Regions from separate parts of the Streptomyces sp. NPDC043680 genome, predicted to be linked through region 1. Evidence: riboswitches for the same ligand, from Rfam matches in the RefSeq annotation. Region 1 holds a riboswitch; each other region holds the start of a gene.
What was found. Region 1 has a riboswitch for cyclic di-AMP ahead of AC0666_RS17505 (M23 family metallopeptidase). Riboswitches for the same ligand answer to the same signal wherever they lie in the genome.

Region 1 (3,266 bases):
TGGACGTGAAGACCTCCAGCGGGGTCGAGGTGCCCGCCATCGAGGCGGCCGTCGACGAGGAGCTCGCGCGGTTCGCCGCCGAGGGCCCGACGGCCGAGGAGATGGAGCGCGCCCAGGCGCAGCTGGAGCGGGAGTGGCTGGACCGGCTGAGCACTGTGGCCGGCCGCGCCGACGAACTGTGCCGCTTCGCGGTGCTGTTCGGCGACCCGCAGCTCGCCCTGACCGCCGTCCAGCGCGTCCTCGACATCACCCCCGAGGAGGTGCAGGCCGTGGCCGCGGCCCGACTGCGCCCCGACAACCGCGCGGTGCTGGTGTACGAGCCGCTCGCGGCCGATGCGGCCGGCGGCTCCGCGGCGACCGAGACCGAGACCGAGAACGAGGGGGCGGAGCAGTGAGCGACACCGCAGCCGTCACGATGACCTTCCACCCGCAGCCGCAGGCCGGGCAGCCCAAGCCGTGGGCCTTCCCGGCCCCCGAGCGCGGCGCGCTGCCGAGCGGCCTGACGGTGCTGCGCTGCCACCGGCCCGGCCAGAAGGTGATCGCGGTCGAGGTCAACCTCGCCGCCCCGCTGGACGCCGAGCCGCAGGGCCTGGACGGGGTGGCGACCATCATGGCCCGCGCGCTGTCCGAGGGCACCGACAAGCACTCCGCCGAGGAGTTCGCGGCCGAGCTGGAGCGCTGCGGCGCCACGCTCGACGCCCATGCCGACCACCCCGGCCTGCGCCTCTCGCTGGAGGTCCCGGCCTCCCGGCTGCCGAAGGCGCTCGGGCTGCTCGCCGATGCCCTGCGCGCGCCGGCTTTCGCCGACAGCGAGGTCGACCGGCTGGTGCGCAACCGGCTCGACGAGATCCCGCACGAGCTGGCCAACCCGCAGCGCCGCGCCGCCAAGGAGCTGTCCCGGCAGCTCTTCCCGGCCTCCCTGCGGATGTCGCGGCCCCGCCAGGGCACCGAGGAGACGGTCGCGCGGATCGACTCCGCGGCCGTACGCGCCTTCTACGAGGCCCACGTACGCCCCGCCACCGCCACCGCGGTGGTCGTCGGCGACCTGACCGGAATCGACCTGGACGCCGTCCTCGCCGACACGCTGGGCGCCTGGACCGGCAACACCGCGGCCCCGCACCCGGTGCCCCCGGTTACCGCCGACGACACCGGCCGCGTGATCATCGTGGACCGGCCCGGCGCGGTCCAGACGCAGCTGCTCATCGGCCGGATCGGGCCGGACCGCCACGACCGGGTCTGGGCGGCGCAGGTGCTCGGCACGTACTGCCTGGGCGGCACCCTCACCTCGCGCCTGGACAAGGTGCTGCGCGAGGAGAAGGGCTACACCTACGGCGTGCGCGCCTTCGGCCAGGTGTTGCGCTCCACCGCCGACGGCAAGGGCGCCTCGATGCTCGCCATCAGCGGCTCGGTGGACACGCCCAACACCGGCCCGGCGCTGGACGACCTCTGGAAGGTGCTGCGCACCCTCGCCGAGGGCGGCCTCACCGACGCCGAACGGGACGTGGCCGTACAGAACTTGGTGGGGGTGGCCCCGCTGAAGTTCGAGACGGCGGCGGCCGTCGCGGGCACCCTGGCCGACCAGGTCGAGCAGGAGCTTCCGGACGACTACCAGGCGCAGTTGTACGCCCAGCTGGCCGAAACCGGCACGGTGGAGGCGACTTCGGCGGTCCTGGCGGCCTTCCCGGTGGACCGCCTGGTCACGGTGCTGGTCGGTGATGCGGCGCAGATCGAGGAGCCGGTGCGCGCCCTCGGGATCGGCGAGGTGACCGTCGTCGGCAACTGACCGATACGTCCAGGGCTCCGGCGGGCTTGTCCGCCGGAGCCCTTTTTGTCTGTTTGGCGGAGAGCGGGCTCGTATGGGCTGTGGCGTACGCAACAAAAGAGCGCGTCTGTTTGGCGATTGACTGATGATCCGCCTAGCGTCGGGCGTGCTGTCCGTCAGTTGTACGCGCCGCACCCGCGGCACCGGGCAGCGATCGCCGAGTCCCCGTCAGGCGCGAGCCTGGGGAGCCGGGGACCCACAAGCGTCCCTGGGGTGAATCGGACCGCCTCGCCAGAGGGGGCCCGTAGGAGACCTTCCTGCTCCGAACCCGTCAGCTAACCCGGTAGGCGAGAAGGAAGGAAAGGATCAGCCCCTTCATGGCGTTTGGCAGTCGTGCCGCCGGTAAGCACCGTGGTTCCAGCCGTCTGAGCCGCAAGACCGCCGGTTACGCCGGCATCGCCGCCCTCGCCACCACCGGTGTCGTGGGCTCCCTGGCCGGACCGGCGTTCGCCGCCTCGGACAAGGCCCCCTCGATGGAGGACACCGGCCTGAACGCCGTGGTCACCGCCGAGGACCTCGCGGGCGAGATCGAGGCCCAGGCCGAGGCGCAGCAGAACGCGGCCGATGCCGCCGCCGCCAAGGCGAAGGCCGAGGCCGACGCCAAGGCCCGCGCCGCCGAGGCCAAGCAGAAGGCCGAGGAGAAGGCCAAGGCGGAGCGCGAGGCCGCGGAGCGTGCGGCCCGCGAGGAGGAGCGCAAGCGCCTCAACACCTTCGTCTCCCCGCTCGACGAGTCGTACGTCAGCACCCAGTACCACGCGGGTGGCGGCATGTGGTCCTCCGGCAGCCACACCGGCATCGACTTCCACGCGGCCTCCGGCACCTCGGTGCACGCGGTGGGCTTCGGCACCGTGGTCGAGGCCGGCTGGGGCGGCGCCTACGGCAACAACGTCGTCATCAAGCACAACGACGGCACGTACACCCAGTACGGCCACATGTCCTCGCTGAGCGTCTCCGTCGGCGAGCAGGTCACCCCGGGCCAGCAGATCGGCCTGTCGGGCTCCACCGGCAACTCCAGCGGTCCGCACCTGCACTTCGAGGCCCGTACCGGCGCCAAGTACGGCTCGGACATCGACCCGGTCGCCTACCTGCGCCAGCACGGCGTCGACGTCTGACGGACGGGCCGGGCCTGCAACGCCCGCCTGCCGCGCACCACATCCTTTCGCAGACCCCGGCTCACCGAGCCGGGGTCTGCGCGTTGTGGCCATAAATATCCGTGGAATTTCTGTCCGTGCTCGGAAAATATCGCGTGTTGCAATAGAGTCGCACTGCGGCCCACAAGGTCGCGCCAAAATGACGTCGGCAGTCGGAAATAGGCGGAGGTCCGGTCTTGCGTATTCCTGCGCACGCGGTATGCACAGCGATCCGCGACGACATCGTCTCCGGGGTGTTCGAGCCGGGCGGCAGACTGACCGAGGAGGTCCTGGCCCGCCGCTACGGGGTCTCC
Region 2 (3,266 bases), on a different contig from region 1:
TGGAGCGCCGACTCCGGCAGCGGTGCCTACGGCGGACTCCAGTTCACCCAGGAGCAGTGGAACAACGCGGGCGGCCTCACCTACGCCGCGCGGCCCGACCTCGCCAGCCGTTCCCAGCAGATCGCCGTCGCCGAACGGGTGCTGGCCTCCCAGGGCCCCGAAGCCTGGCAGCTGTGCGCCGCCGGGGCCGGGCTGACCCAGCAGTCGCCCGCCGCCGCGGTGGACCCGGGTACGCCCGGCACCCACGGGCCGATCGCCCCCACGCCCTCCCGCCCGGACGACGCCGTCCCGGCCGGCGGTTCCGGCGCGCCCGCCACGGACTTCGGGGCACCGACCCCGACCCCGGACCCCTCGTTCACGCTCCCCGCGGCGCCGCTCGCGCCCTCCAGCGGACTGCCCGTCATGCCGGCGCCGGACGACCCCACCACGATCCCTGTGTTCCCGGGCGACCCGACGACGAGCCCTGTGGTCCCCGCGCCGACGGCCCCGACGCTGCCGTCCGACCCGACGAGCCCTGCGCCCCCGACCGACCCGGCGAGCCCCACGCTGCCCGCCCCGGCCGACCCGAGCGCCCCTGCGGCGCCCGGCGCCCCGGGCGCCTCCACCGACCCGGCGGGCGCCGGGGATGCCTCCGCCACCGGCAAGCACCGTGGTGCCCCCGCGCAGGAGACCCCGGCCGCTCCTGATGCTGCGTCGGAGCCCACGTACACGGTCAAGTCGGGCGACAGCCTGGCGACCATCGCGGATGCCAAGGGAGTCAAGGGCGGGTGGAGCGCGCTCTACCAGGCCAATGAGCAGGTCATCGGCGAGGACGCCAACCTGATCAAGCCCGGCCAGAATCTGGATCTAAGTTAGCAATATGGGCAGTTCGGGCGCCCGGAAGGTGCTGAATGTCGGTTATCGGCAAGTGAGACATGTGTCTCTTCCGGTCAACTGGCGTGTCACGCCCTGCGTCTTCCGCAAACCCCGTCCTCACCTGCGCAAACACCCGTAAGAGGAGCGCAAGTAGGGGCCGTTTCTCCCCGATGTCGCGCGTTGAACATCGGGGAGGGACCTGTCTACCTTCTGAACCGCCCGCCATCGCGGGCCCCTTCGACCGCATCGCCGAATCCTGCCGGCGGACGGGGGGAACAGTCGTCGCGTCAAGCGCCGAAGGCAGGAGCGGGGGACCCAAGGTAGGTGCCGGGCCCGGCCATTGAGAGATGGTCAGGGAACGGCTTGGGGTGAAGCCGCGCGCCAGTCGCGCGGCCGGGCAACATCGGCCCGAACCCGACAGCTCACCTCGTAGGCGTCGGTGAGGAGAACTCCATGCTGCTTTCCGGCAAGGGCAAGCACCGCCGCGCCTCCAAGGCCGCACGCATCGTCACGCTCGCCGGCGTCACCGGCGTCGCCGTCGCGGCACCCCTGATGGCGGCCGGCTCGGCCAGCGCCGCGACCGCCTCCGAGTGGGACCGCGTCGCGCAGTGCGAGTCCGGCGGCAACTGGGCCATCAACACGGGCAACGGCTACTACGGCGGCCTGCAGTTCTCGTCCTCCACCTGGGCCGCGTACGGCGGCAAGGCATACGCCGCGCAGGCCAACCAGGCCTCCAAGGCGCAGCAGATAGCCATCGCCGAGAAGGTCCTCAAGGGTCAGGGCAAGGGCGCTTGGCCGTCCTGCGGCGTCGGCCTGTCGAACTCCTCCTACACCGGTGGTGGGACCGACACCCCGAAGAAGACGGAGCAGAAGACCCAGCCCCAGAAGACGCAGCCGAAGAAGACGCAGCCGAAGAAGACCGAGCCGAAGCGCGCCGAGGCGCCGACCACCCGCTCCGAGCGCTCCGAGGCCCCGGCCGCCGCTCCGGTCGGCACCGGCTCGTACGAGGTCAAGACCGGCGACACCCTCAGCACCATCGCCGAGGCCAACGGCGTCAAGGGCGGCTGGGAGAAGGTCTTCGAGCTGAACAAGGACACGGTCAAGGACGCCGACCTGATCTTCCCGGGGCAGAAGCTGAAGCTCAGCTGACCCCCGCACGCACTCCCCGCCGCCCGGCGCGTCTCCGCACGCGCCGGGCGGCGGCACGTGCGGGTCGTGATCAAGGCCGTGATCAAGGCCGTGATCAGGGTCCCTATGTCCCGGAAGCGGGGTATTCGGGCCCTTTTTCGTCCCAGGAGCCGGGCGGTCGGGCGGCCCAGTGCCCGGAGCCGGTTAGGCTCTAGTCGGCAGGGCCGTCCCACGGCCTCCCGCCACCGCACATCCAGCGTCACATCCCAGAAGGAGATGCTCGTGCCGTCCATCGACGTCGTCGTAGCCCGGGAAATCCTGGACTCCCGAGGCAACCCCACGGTCGAGGTCGAGGTGGGCCTCGACGATGGCAGCACCGGCCGTGCTGCAGTTCCGTCCGGTGCCTCCACCGGTGCCTTCGAGGCCATCGAGCTCCGCGACGGTGACCCCAACCGCTACATGGGCAAGGGTGTCGAGAAGGCCGTCCTCGCGGTCATCGAGCAGATCGGCCCGGAGCTCGTCGGCTACGACGCCACCGAGCAGCGTCTGATCGACCAGGCCATGTTCGACCTGGACGCCACCGACAACAAGGGCTCGCTCGGCGCCAACGCCATCCTCGGCGTCTCCCTCGCCGTCGCGCACGCCGCGTCCGAGGCCTCCGACCTCCCCCTCTTCCGCTACCTCGGCGGCCCGAACGCGCACCTGCTGCCCGTTCCGATGATGAACATCCTCAACGGTGGGTCGCACGCCGACTCCAACGTGGACATCCAGGAGTTCATGATCGCCCCGATCGGCGCGGAGTCCTTCTCCGAGGCGCTGCGCTGGGGCGCGGAGGTCTACCACACCCTCAAGAAGGTCCTCCACACCAAGGGCCTCTCCACCGGCCTGGGCGACGAGGGCGGCTTCGCCCCGAACCTGGAGTCCAACCGCGCCGCGCTCGACCTCATCGTCGAGGCCATCAAGCAGGCCGGCTACACCCCGGGCAAGGACATCGCGCTGGCGCTCGACGTCGCCGCGTCCGAGTTCTACAAGGACGGCAAGTACGAGTTCGAGGGCCAGTCCCGCTCGGCCGCCGAGATGACCGAGTACTACGAGGAGCTCGTCGCGGCGTACCCGCTCGTCTCCATCGAGGACCCGCTGTTCGAGGACGACTGGGCCGGCTGGAAGACCGTCACCGACCGCCTCGGCTCCAAGGTCCAGATCGTCGGCGACGACCTGTTCGTCACCAACCCGGAGCGCCTGGCCCGCGGTATCGAGGAGGGCTCCGCGAACGCCCTGCTCGT
Region 3 (3,266 bases), on a different contig from region 1:
CGGCGCGGTGGAAGGCCACCCGCCGGCCGTCGCCAACCGGGCAACTGCCGTATTCATTCCGCCGGTTCGCCGCCGCCGTCGGGGCCGCCCGCCGACCCTGCGAGTCGGCCCTGTCCGTCGGCCCTGCCCTTGCGATGTGCGGGGCGGGGCCGACGGGTGCCGGACGACGCGGCCTAGTCGAGCAGGTGCTCGCGCAGGCGGGTCAGCGTCGCGGGCGTGAGTCGGAGGCCTTCGGCCAGATAGCGGTCGAGGCCGCCCCAGTGATCGTCGATGGTGTCGAAGGCGGCGGTGAGGTACTCCGCACGGGCCTCGAAGAGCGGGGTGATCAGTTCCACCACCTCGGGGGAGTGGACCTCGGACGGCTCGCCCGTGCGGCGCATCCGGTAGCGGCGGTGCGGGGCGTTCGACTCCAGGTAGTCCGCGGTGATGGCCTCCCGCTCGACGCCCAGCGCGAGCAGGGTGACGGCGATCGACAGCCCCGCCCGGTCCTTCCCGGCCGCGCAGTGCATGAGGGCCGGGACGCTCGCGTCGGCGAGGGCGTGCACGACCCGGCTGTGCTCGCCGGTGCGGTTCCTGACCATCGAGCGGTACGAGGCGGACATCCGGGCGGCGCCCTTCCCGTCGCCGAGGAGGGCGCGGAGCTGGTCGAGACCGCCCTCGCGGACCATCGTCCAGAACTCCCGCCCGTCGGCCGGATCGGACAGAGGGATGTTGACGTTGCGGACGCCCGGCAGCTCGACGTCGAGGCCCTCCAGGGCGTGGTCCGCGTCGTTGCGGAAGTCGAAGATGGTGTGCAGGCCCAGCGAGGCGAGGAATTCCGTGTCCTTTTCGGTGGCATGTGCCAGATGTCCGCTTCGGAACAGTCGTCCCGGCTTGATCCTGCGCCCGTCGGTGGTCGGCAGGCCGCCCACGTCGCGGAAGTTGCGCACTCCGACCAGCTCCGGTTCCACCGGTGGGGTGTGGGGTATCTGCTGGGTCACGGAAGTCTCCTCCGTATCGTCGCGGATGTCCGAATTTGGACCACTTGGACGCAACTTGCCTGTACAGAAGGGTAGATCGCGTCCCCGCCCGTGAGCCAGATCATACGGTGACCGTGCGTGCCTGATCGCGGTTCTCGAATTGCCCTGTGGGAAGGGTTGTTGCCGCCGCGGAATGGACACAGGGTGACCGGAATTCCGCCGATCGCCCACTGCCGGGAAACTGATGGGTAATTCATGGCTTGTTCCGTACGGTCCGGCTGGATTACGTTCGCCCCGATCCGGATGGACCGCCGAATCCTGCCGCCATCCGGGAACCGCACCCGACTATTCACGCGCGCGGCAGGAGCGGGGGAACCAGGTAAGCCGCTGCTCCGGATCTTTCTCCCGGACAGCTCGGGGTGAAGCCGTACAGGTGCTGTTCCTGTCCGGCCGGACATCTCCAGTCCGAACCCGACAGCTCACCTCGCAGGCGACGGAGAGGAATTCGCCATGCCTGCAAAGGGTAAGCACCGCCGTCCCAAGTCCCGCTCCCTCGCGCGTGGTTTCGCCGTTGCCGGCACCGGCGGCGCGGCCCTCGCCCTGCCGCTGATGGGTGCCGCCGGCGCCCAGGCGGCCGGCGCCCCGGCCGCGGCCCCCGTCACCGCTCCCGTGCAGGCCCCCCAGGCTCCGGCCGCGCTCCAGGCCGCTCCCGCCGCCGCTCCGAGCGTCTACACCGTGGTGCCCGGCGACTACCTCTCCAAGATCGCCGCGGAGCGCCACCTCGCGGGCGGCTGGCAGCAGCTGTACGCCGACAACCGCGAGGCCGTCGGGGCCGACCCGTCCCTGATCCACCCCGGCCTCAAGCTGACCCTCGGCGCCGAGGCCGCGGCCGCCCCGCACGCCCCCGCCCGCAAGCAGGCCCCGGTCCAGAGCCAGGCACCGGCCGAGAAGCAGGCCCCGGCCGAGAAGCAGGCCCCGGCGCCCAAGGCGAAGGCCCCGGCTCCCCAGGCCGCGGCCGAGGCCGCGCCGGCACCCGCCGCGAAGAGCCGGACGGTCACCGCCGCCGGCTTCGTCGCCCCGGTCGGCGGTGGCGGGATCTCCACCCAGTACAAGACGCCCGGCGCCATGTGGTCCAGCGGCTACCACACCGGCGTCGACTTCATCGCGAGCTCCGGCACCTCCGTCAAGGCGGTCGGCGCCGGCACCGTGGTCTCCGCCGGATGGGGCGGCGCGTACGGCAACGAGGTCGTCATCCGGCACGAGGACGGCAAGTACTCCCAGTACGGCCACCTGTCACAGCTCTCCGTCTCGGTCGGCCAGAGCGTGGCCGCCGGGCAGCAGATCGGCCTCTCCGGCTCCACCGGCAACTCGACCGGCCCGCACCTGCACTTCGAGATCCGCACCGGCCCGTCCTACGGCTCGGACGTCGACCCGCTGGCCTACCTCCGCTCCAAGGGCGTGAGCATCTGAAACCTCCCGCCGCCGCGGGGGCGTCCAGACCCGCGTGAGGCCGGGGCCCGAGGGGGGTCCCGGCCTCACGCGCTGTTATCCCGTACCCACCTCGTGGTATAGATCACGGTCCGTCAACCCCTGCCTACGGTGGCGTAGGTCACGCGCCGGGGTGAAGGATAAGGCCTCGTGGCAGCGACGACGACGACACTCAAGACCATCGGCTCGTACGCGGCGATCGGGGACAGCTTCACCGAGGGCGTGGGGGATCCGGGACCCGGGGGGAGCTTCGTCGGCTGGGCGGACCGGCTGGCCGTCCTCCTGGCCGATCAGCGCGAGGAGCACGACTTCCGGTACGCGAACCTGGCCGTACGAGGGCGCCTCCTCGACCAGATCGTGGCCGAACAGGTGCCCAGGGCCAAGGAACTCGCCCCGGACCTGGTGAGTTTCTGCGCGGGGGGCAACGACATCATCCGACCCGGCAGCGACCCGGACGCCGTGGCGGAGCGCTTCGAGGCGGCCGTCGCCGACCTGACCGGAGCCGTCGGACTGGTCATGATCACCACGGGCTTCGACACCCGGGGCGTGCCGGTCCTCAAGCACCTGCGGGGCAAGGTGGCGACGTACAGCGCGCACGTGCGCGCCATCGCCGACCGGTACGGGTGCCCGGTGCTCGACCTCTGGTCGCTGAAGTCCGTCCAGGACCGGCGGGCCTGGGACGACGACCGGCTGCACCTCTCGCCCGAGGGGCACACCCGGGTCGCGCTGCGCGCCGCCCAGGTGCTGGGGCTGGAGGTGCCGGCGGACCCCGACCAGCCGTGGCCGCCGCAACAGCCGCGCGGCTCGGTGGACGTGACC

Region 2: it holds a riboswitch for cyclic di-AMP, as region 1 does, so the genes downstream of both, AC0666_RS30680 (transglycosylase family protein) here and AC0666_RS17505 (M23 family metallopeptidase) in region 1, are expected to answer to the same signal.
Region 3: it holds a riboswitch for cyclic di-AMP, as region 1 does, so the genes downstream of both, AC0666_RS18335 (LysM peptidoglycan-binding domain-containing M23 family metallopeptidase) here and AC0666_RS17505 (M23 family metallopeptidase) in region 1, are expected to answer to the same signal.

The regions. Positions count from the first base shown of each region.
Region 1 covers NZ_JBWKCE010000007.1:201,880-205,145, reverse strand. Annotated here, with positions in the region: gene AC0666_RS17515 (M16 family metallopeptidase) at 1-395, shown strand, start outside; gene AC0666_RS17510 (M16 family metallopeptidase) at 416-1,783, shown strand; cyclic di-AMP (ydaO/yuaA leader) riboswitch at 1,968-2,126, shown strand; gene AC0666_RS17505 (M23 family metallopeptidase) at 2,140-2,934, shown strand; gene AC0666_RS17500 (GntR family transcriptional regulator) at 3,150-3,266, shown strand, end outside.
Region 2 covers NZ_JBWKCE010000024.1:17,527-20,792, forward strand. Annotated here, with positions in the region: gene AC0666_RS30675 (LysM peptidoglycan-binding domain-containing protein) at 1-855, shown strand, start outside; cyclic di-AMP (ydaO/yuaA leader) riboswitch at 1,138-1,306, shown strand; gene AC0666_RS30680 (transglycosylase family protein) at 1,309-2,004, shown strand; gene eno (phosphopyruvate hydratase) at 2,260-3,266, shown strand, end outside.
Region 3 covers NZ_JBWKCE010000008.1:67,118-70,383, reverse strand. Annotated here, with positions in the region: gene AC0666_RS18345 (hypothetical protein) at 1-19, opposite strand, end outside; gene AC0666_RS18340 (tyrosine-protein phosphatase) at 174-980, opposite strand; cyclic di-AMP (ydaO/yuaA leader) riboswitch at 1,292-1,467, shown strand; gene AC0666_RS18335 (LysM peptidoglycan-binding domain-containing M23 family metallopeptidase) at 1,470-2,429, shown strand; gene AC0666_RS18330 (SGNH/GDSL hydrolase family protein) at 2,598-3,266, shown strand, end outside.